2 regions of the Aliiglaciecola sp. 2_MG-2023 genome follow, and region 1 is predicted to be linked to the other one. Evidence: predicted binding sites of a transcription regulator. Region 1 holds the regulator's gene; the other holds the start of a gene.

Evidence for each region. The regulator NrdR, encoded in region 1, represses ribonucleotide reductase genes. The targets are predictions, from matches to a motif close to AAACACNANATNTNGTGTTT.
Region 2: the regulator NrdR is predicted to act here: its motif matches at 1,282-1,301, upstream of nrdA (class 1a ribonucleoside-diphosphate reductase subunit alpha).

Annotation. Positions count from the first base shown of each region.
Region 1 covers NZ_JAUORY010000003.1:113,248-116,673, forward strand. The annotation lists gene Q4567_RS04360 (riboflavin synthase) at 1-236, opposite strand, end outside; gene ribD (bifunctional diaminohydroxyphosphoribosylaminopyrimidine deaminase/5-amino-6-(5-phosphoribosylamino)uracil reductase RibD) at 276-1,397, opposite strand; gene nrdR (transcriptional regulator NrdR) at 1,430-1,885, opposite strand; gene Q4567_RS04375 (DUF6265 family protein) at 1,954-2,427, shown strand; gene Q4567_RS04380 (rhodanese-like domain-containing protein) at 2,443-2,841, opposite strand; gene glyA (serine hydroxymethyltransferase) at 2,985-3,426, opposite strand, start outside.
Region 2 covers NZ_JAUORY010000024.1:22,014-25,439, forward strand. The annotation lists gene ubiG (bifunctional 2-polyprenyl-6-hydroxyphenol methylase/3-demethylubiquinol 3-O-methyltransferase UbiG) at 1-330, shown strand, start outside; gene Q4567_RS18530 (HAD family hydrolase) at 333-1,019, shown strand; gene nrdA (class 1a ribonucleoside-diphosphate reductase subunit alpha) at 1,512-3,426, shown strand, end outside.

The sequences.
Region 1 (3,426 bases):
CCCACAGTGTAGTTAGCAAAACCAGAACGTTTGATGGTTTCAGGAGAGACATCAACGCTGTAATGTTTATCTGAAAAATCCACAACGGTTAAACACACACCATTGGTGGCGATACTGTCACCTAATGCCACGTCTGACATATCTAACTTATTCACTGCAACGGTAAGGCGAATATCATCACCCTTGGGTTGCAATTTTGCGATATGACCTACATCTTCTATTATTCCAGTAAACATTTTGTCATCCGATATTTGCAAAAGTTTCAATTGAGTCAGTTATTTAAAATGTGCGACCATTTTCAAATCATTACCGACCATACGAACAGTGGACCATCGTAACATTTTAGCTTGATTCATTTGTGTCAGTTCATCCATCACAAACAAATTTTGACCTTTATCCCCCAATAGTTTGGGCGCTTGATATAAAATCAACTCATCAACTAAGTCTCGTTGAACTAACGCCCCTGCAAGCCGGCCACCAGCCTCTACCCAAACTTCATTTAATTGTCTTTCAGACAAAATTTGTAACATGGCCTGTAAATCAAGTTTATTGCCTAGGCTATTTATTTGGACTTGTTCTACGCTGGCTCTTATTGAAGGGTTATGTTTGCGATTTATAATTAGATTTCGACCATCAAGATCAAACATTTTTAAATTATCAGTAAGTTGGTTTTTACCATCTAAAATAATTCGCAGGGGTTGCCGAAGTTCAGATTCAGTTATCCACGTTTTGGCATGACTTAATTCGTTATATCTTACATTTAGACTTGGATTATCGGCTAAAACCGTTCCGGAACCAGACAATATGGCGCAGCTCCTAGCTCGATGTTCTTGCACATCAGAGCGCGCCGCCGCCCCTGTAATCCATTGACTATGACCATTCGCTAATGCTGTTTTACCATCAAGGCTTGCGGCTAGTTTCACTGTGAGCCACGGACGATTATATTTCATCCGTTTTATAAAACCGCGATTTAATAGTTCAGCCTGCTCTGTCATTAGACCATGGGAGACATCGATACCTTGTTCAGATAAACGTTTTAATCCACTTCCCGCGACCTTCGGGTTGGGATCAACCATAGCAGCAACCACACGTTTCACACCGGCGTAAATTAACGCATCAGCGCAAGGAGGAGTTTTGCCAAAATGACTACAAGGCTCTAAAGTAACATAAGCGGTCGCGCCTAGTGCTTTGTCACCTGCTTGTTTAAGAGCATGTACTTCAGCATGAGGAGTGCCTGCTTTATGGTGCCATCCTTGACCTAGTACATCCCCATTTTGATTCGCAATAACACAGCCGACATTGGGATTTGGTGTCGTAGTAAATTGACCTTTGCTGGCCAACTTTAGAGCGGTGCTCATTAAATGATGGTCTAAATTTGAAAAATTATAGGCAGACATTTTGTACCAATTTCGCTAAGCGGATAAAAAAATTAAGGCTTTTCACCTAATTTGGCAATTTCTTCACCAAACTCACGAATATCTTCGAATGAACGGTAAACCGATGCAAAACGCACGTAGGCGACTTTATCTAGCTCTTTGAGCGCATCCATGATCAAGCTGCCCAAGAATTCGCTGCTAATTTCCCGCTCTCCTGTTGCGCGCAAAGATGACTTCAACTGACTAATACAATGTTCCACTTTTTCAGTGCTTACGGGGCGTTTCTCTAATGCTCGCAATAAACCGGCGCGCAATTTATCTTCATTAAACGGCTCTCTTGAACCGTCGCGCTTAACCACTCTAGGCATCACTAACTCTGCAATTTCAAAGGTAGTAAAGCGCTCATGACAAGCGGTGCACTCTCGTCTGCGGCGCACCTGATGACCTTCGGCAACCAATCGGGAATCGATAACTTTAGTTTCTTGTTCAGAGCAGAAAGGACAAAACATAGACTTATTTTCTTTTCACTATCTACAGATGCTCGCTAAACTAGCATAAAAAAGTCAAAAGGTGATATATGCAACGTCTAATTTATCTATTATCAATAGTGATAATTATATTTAATGCGCACGTAGAGGCTGCTGATTCGAAATGTGTTTCCCTAACCCAACTGCAATGGCTTGTGGGGAACTGGCAAACGACGCCTGATGGCAATACCCAAGAAAGTTGGTTGAAAATAAGCGACGACACCTTAACAGGAACAGGCAGCAGCCGAGATGCATCAGGAAAACTCCAGCAACAAGAAAGTATGCGTTTAGTACAAATGCAAACAGAGATATTTTATTTAGCAAAAGTTGGCCACAATAGTTTACCAGTGGCCTTTAGAGCGAAAAACTGCACAGCAAATACCGTTACCTTTGAAAATCCAAATCACGATTTTCCAAAGCAAATAGAATATTTACGTACGGAAAACACCCTGTTAGTAAATGTATCAGGTAACAATGGCAGAGGGTTTAAGGTGCACTACCAATTAAAACCAAGTGCCAATTAGTCTTTGGCCAGTGATTTACTCTTCAGTGACTAATTCAAATCCTTCGTCTAACCAACCTGTTACCCCACCAATGAGTTTTTTCACTGGTCGCCCCAATTCAGCTAATTTAAGAGCGGCCTTGTCAGCGCCATTGCAATGAGGGCCAGCACAATACACCACAAATAAGGTTTCATTAGGGTAAGTTTGGATTGTCTCAGAGTTGATGTTTTTGTGGGGTAAGTTTATCGCGTTGGGTAAATGGCCTTGTTTGAAAAGCACTAAACTTCGCACATCCAGCAACACAAAATCTTGACGGTTATTGCTGATGGCAAAATGTGTATCCCAACAATCCGTTTCTAAACTTAATAAGTGTGCAAAATGGGCCTTTGCGATGTCAGCTGACGCGGCAGGTATTCGTGATACTACTGATGACATATATTACTCCTCTAACAAAAGTGAGTTTTATTATCAGCAACTTAAGGGCAAAGGCAAAGTAGCTAGTAAGCCAATATTCGATGATTCTAAGACAAAAAAAAGCCGCTGATAAACAGCGGCTATATGTAGTAGAGTGTTAGAAATTAACCGTAAACGGGGAATTTCTCACATAATTCAATCACTTCTTTTTTAACTCTAGCAATAGTTTCCGCACTTTCAATATCATCAAGCACATCACTAATCCAATTTGCCACTTGTTTAGCTTCCTGTTCGCCAAACCCGCGACGGGTAATTGCTGGAGAGCCAATACGCAAGCCACTAGTTACAAAAGGAGAGCGAGGATCATTTGGTACCGAATTTTTGTTGACTGTGATATTGGCACTACCCAATGCAGCATCGGCATCTTTACCAGTAATATCTTTATCAATTAAATCCAGCAAAAACAGATGGTTATCTGTTCCATCCGAAACAATTTTATAGCCACGCTCTTGCATTACGCTAACCATAGCTTTGGCATTTACGACAACTTGCTTTTGATATTCTTTAAATTCTGGTTCTAGGGCTTCTTTAAAGGCAACTGCTTTT
Region 2 (3,426 bases), on a different contig from region 1:
GTGCCAGATCCGGCCTCAATTGTACGAGCTTGCGCTACGTTAGTTAAGCCTGGCGGTGATGTGTTTTTCTCCACATTGAATCGAAACCTGAAATCCTATTTGATGGCTATTGTCGGCGCAGAAAAAGTGTTGAACCTGGTTCCTAAGGGCACCCATGAGTATGAGAAGTTTATCCAACCCTCTGAATTATTAAGTTGGGTCGATAGCACAGATTTAATCACTAAACACATGACAGGTTTGCATATGAACCCCTTTTCCAAACAATATTACCTTTCTGAACAAAACGTTGATGTAAATTACATAGTGCATTGCCAGAAAAGTGAAGTGTAAAGATGGTCTCGAAAAACAATTTATTTAATGACAAGTACGCTGGCATTTTATTTGATTTGGATGGCACCTTGTTAGACACCGCGGCTGATTTGGGTAATGCCCTTAATCATGTGCTTGCCCATTATGATCGCCCAGCCTGCCAGCCTCAGGAATACCGCTGTGTTGCATCAGACGGTGCCCTTGGTTTGTTAAAATTGGGGTTTGCAGATGATTTTGAAGCCCTGTCAAAGCAAGCGTTGCAGAAATGCAGACAAATGCTTCTTGACCATTACGAACAGAATGTTTGTGTTGATACAACCTGCTTTGAAGGGGTTGAGGATAGCTTAGAGTTTCTGAATCAAAATGCTATTCCTTGGGGGATTGTCACTAACAAGCCTGGATTTTTAACCACGCAATTACTGACCCACTTCCCAATTATGCAAAGTTGCGGGATTGTCATCAGTGGCGACACTTATATTAAACGTAAACCTCATCCTCTGCCGCTTTTAGAAGCCGCCAGAGTGCTTGAAGTGAATCCACAAAATACCTTATATGTTGGTGACGCGCTTAGAGATATTGAAGCCGCCCGTAACGCAAATATGGTTAGTGTCGCGGCGCTCTATGGTTACATTAAAGATCAACAAGAAGTGATTAATTGGAAAGCAGACTTTGAGATAAGTCAGTTCAGTCAGTTACACGATCTAACTTAGGCACAAAATTCATCAAATTTATGTCACTCTCACATTTCATAAATGAACAGGGGGAAGCATAAAGAATACCAGATATAGTGACAGTTGAGATTTTAAACACTATATATCGTGATATTCTAAAAATAGATTTTGTCCTTCAAAAATAATTTAACTTTTTAATTTAATCTAAAATTTGCTTGCATTCGGCTTAACTCATTCGCTAATGCAGCTTCTAAGTTAGTCAATACTAACATATCAATTGGTTGAGTTTTTTTGGCGATAAAACCACCACATATTGGGTTGCAAATAGAGGTAAACACCTCTATCTTGTGCTCGTCACATTTTTTCTAACTATTCTAAAAAATAACCGGAAGTAAACGCTTTTCAATGCGATCAATTTACTCCATGAAGTGTGGCTAGAATTTAAAACGTTAATATACAAAAACAATGTGTTCGTTAAATTTTATTTTTCAGAGCATGGGGCGCTAATTATCTTATACGGCTATCAAATACATGAATAACTCTCTAAATGTCACGAAACGCGATGGTGAACGTGAAGTCTTAAATTTGGACAAAATTCACAAAGTCATAACTTGGGCGGCCAAAGGCCTAAAAAATGTTTCAGTTTCTCAAGTTGAAATCAAAGCTCACATTCAATTTTATGATGGTATCAAAACCGAAGACATTCATGAGACCTTGATCAAATCAGCAGCAGACTTAATTTCTACTGATACACCTGATTACCAATATCTTGCAGCTCGTTTAGCCGTTTTCCATCTGCGTAAAAAAGCCTATGGTCAGTTTGAACCACCTACTTTGCTTACTCACGTAAAAGAGATGGTTGCTAAGGGAAAATATGACCAACACATTTTAGAAGACTACTCAGAGCAAGAGCTGAATGAACTAGATCAATATATGGATCATTGGCGCGACATGAACTTCAGTTATGCAGCAGTTAAACAACTGGAAGGCAAATATTTAGTTCAGAATCGCGTGACCGGTGAAATCTACGAAAGTGCCCAATTTTTGTATATTTTAGTGGCAGCGTGTTTGTTCGCTAACTATCCAAAAGACACACGTTTAGATTATGTAAAACGTTTCTATGATGCCACATCATTATTTAAAATTTCTTTGCCTACGCCAATTATGTCGGGCGTTAGAACCCCTACCCGTCAATTTAGTTCTTGTGTATTGATAGAAGCTGGCGACAGCCTAGATTCGATCAACGCGACTGCCAGCGCGATCGTAAAATACGTTAGTCAACGAGCTGGTATCGGCGTAAATGCTGGGCGTATTCGTGCTCTAGGCAGTGAAATTCGCGGTGGTGAGGCTTACCACACCGGTTGTATCCCATTTTATAAATACTTCCAAACCGCGGTGAAAAGTTGCTCTCAAGGTGGTGTTCGAGGCGGCGCAGCAACCTTATTTTATCCGGTATGGCACTTAGAAGTAGAATCTTTATTGGTACTTAAAAATAACCGTGGTGTTGAAGAAAATCGAGTTAGACATCTCGATTACGGTGTTCAGTTTAATAAACTTATGTACACACGCATGATCAAGGATCAACATATCACGCTGTTCAGCCCCTCCGATGTACCAGGGCTTTATGATGCCTTCTTTGCGGATCAAGATGAGTTCGAAGCTTTATATGTTAAGTACGAACAAGATGATTCTATTCGTAAAAAGAAAATCAGAGCAGTAGAGTTATTTAGTTTATTTATGCAAGAGCGTGCAAGTACAGGGCGTATTTATCTGCAAAATGTTGATCACTGTAATACTCACAGTCCATTTAATCCGAAACTTGCACCGGTTAGACAAAGCAACTTGTGTTTGGAGATTGCCCTTCCAACCAAACCTTTGCAGCACATTAACGACGAAAATGGCGAAATCGCACTTTGTACCTTATCTGCATTTAATCTCGGCGCAATTGAAAGCCTTGACGAATTCGAAGAAATGGCTGACTTAGCGGTACGCGCACTGGATAGCTTGTTAGACTATCAAGATTACCCAGTCCCTGCTGCATACCGTGCGTCAATTGATAGAAGAACCTTGGGTATAGGTGTCATTAACTTTGCTTACTACTTGGCTAAAAATGGCAAAAAATACTCAGATGGAAGTGGTAATGCGCTAATACACAGAACCTTTGAAGCCATGCAGTATTATCTTCTTAAAGCTTCAAATAACCTAGCTAAAGAAAAAGGTGCTTGTCCTAAGTTCAATGAAACCACCTATTCACAAGGTATATTGCCCATTGATACCTACAAAAAAGATTTAGATAAGGTATGTGACGAGCCACTTCATTACGACTGGGAATCCTTGCGTAAAGAAATTGTTGAACACGGGCTGCGAAACAGTACGTTATCAGCATTAATGCCGTCAGAAACGTCTTCACAGATATCCAATGCGACAAATGGTATAGAGCCACCTC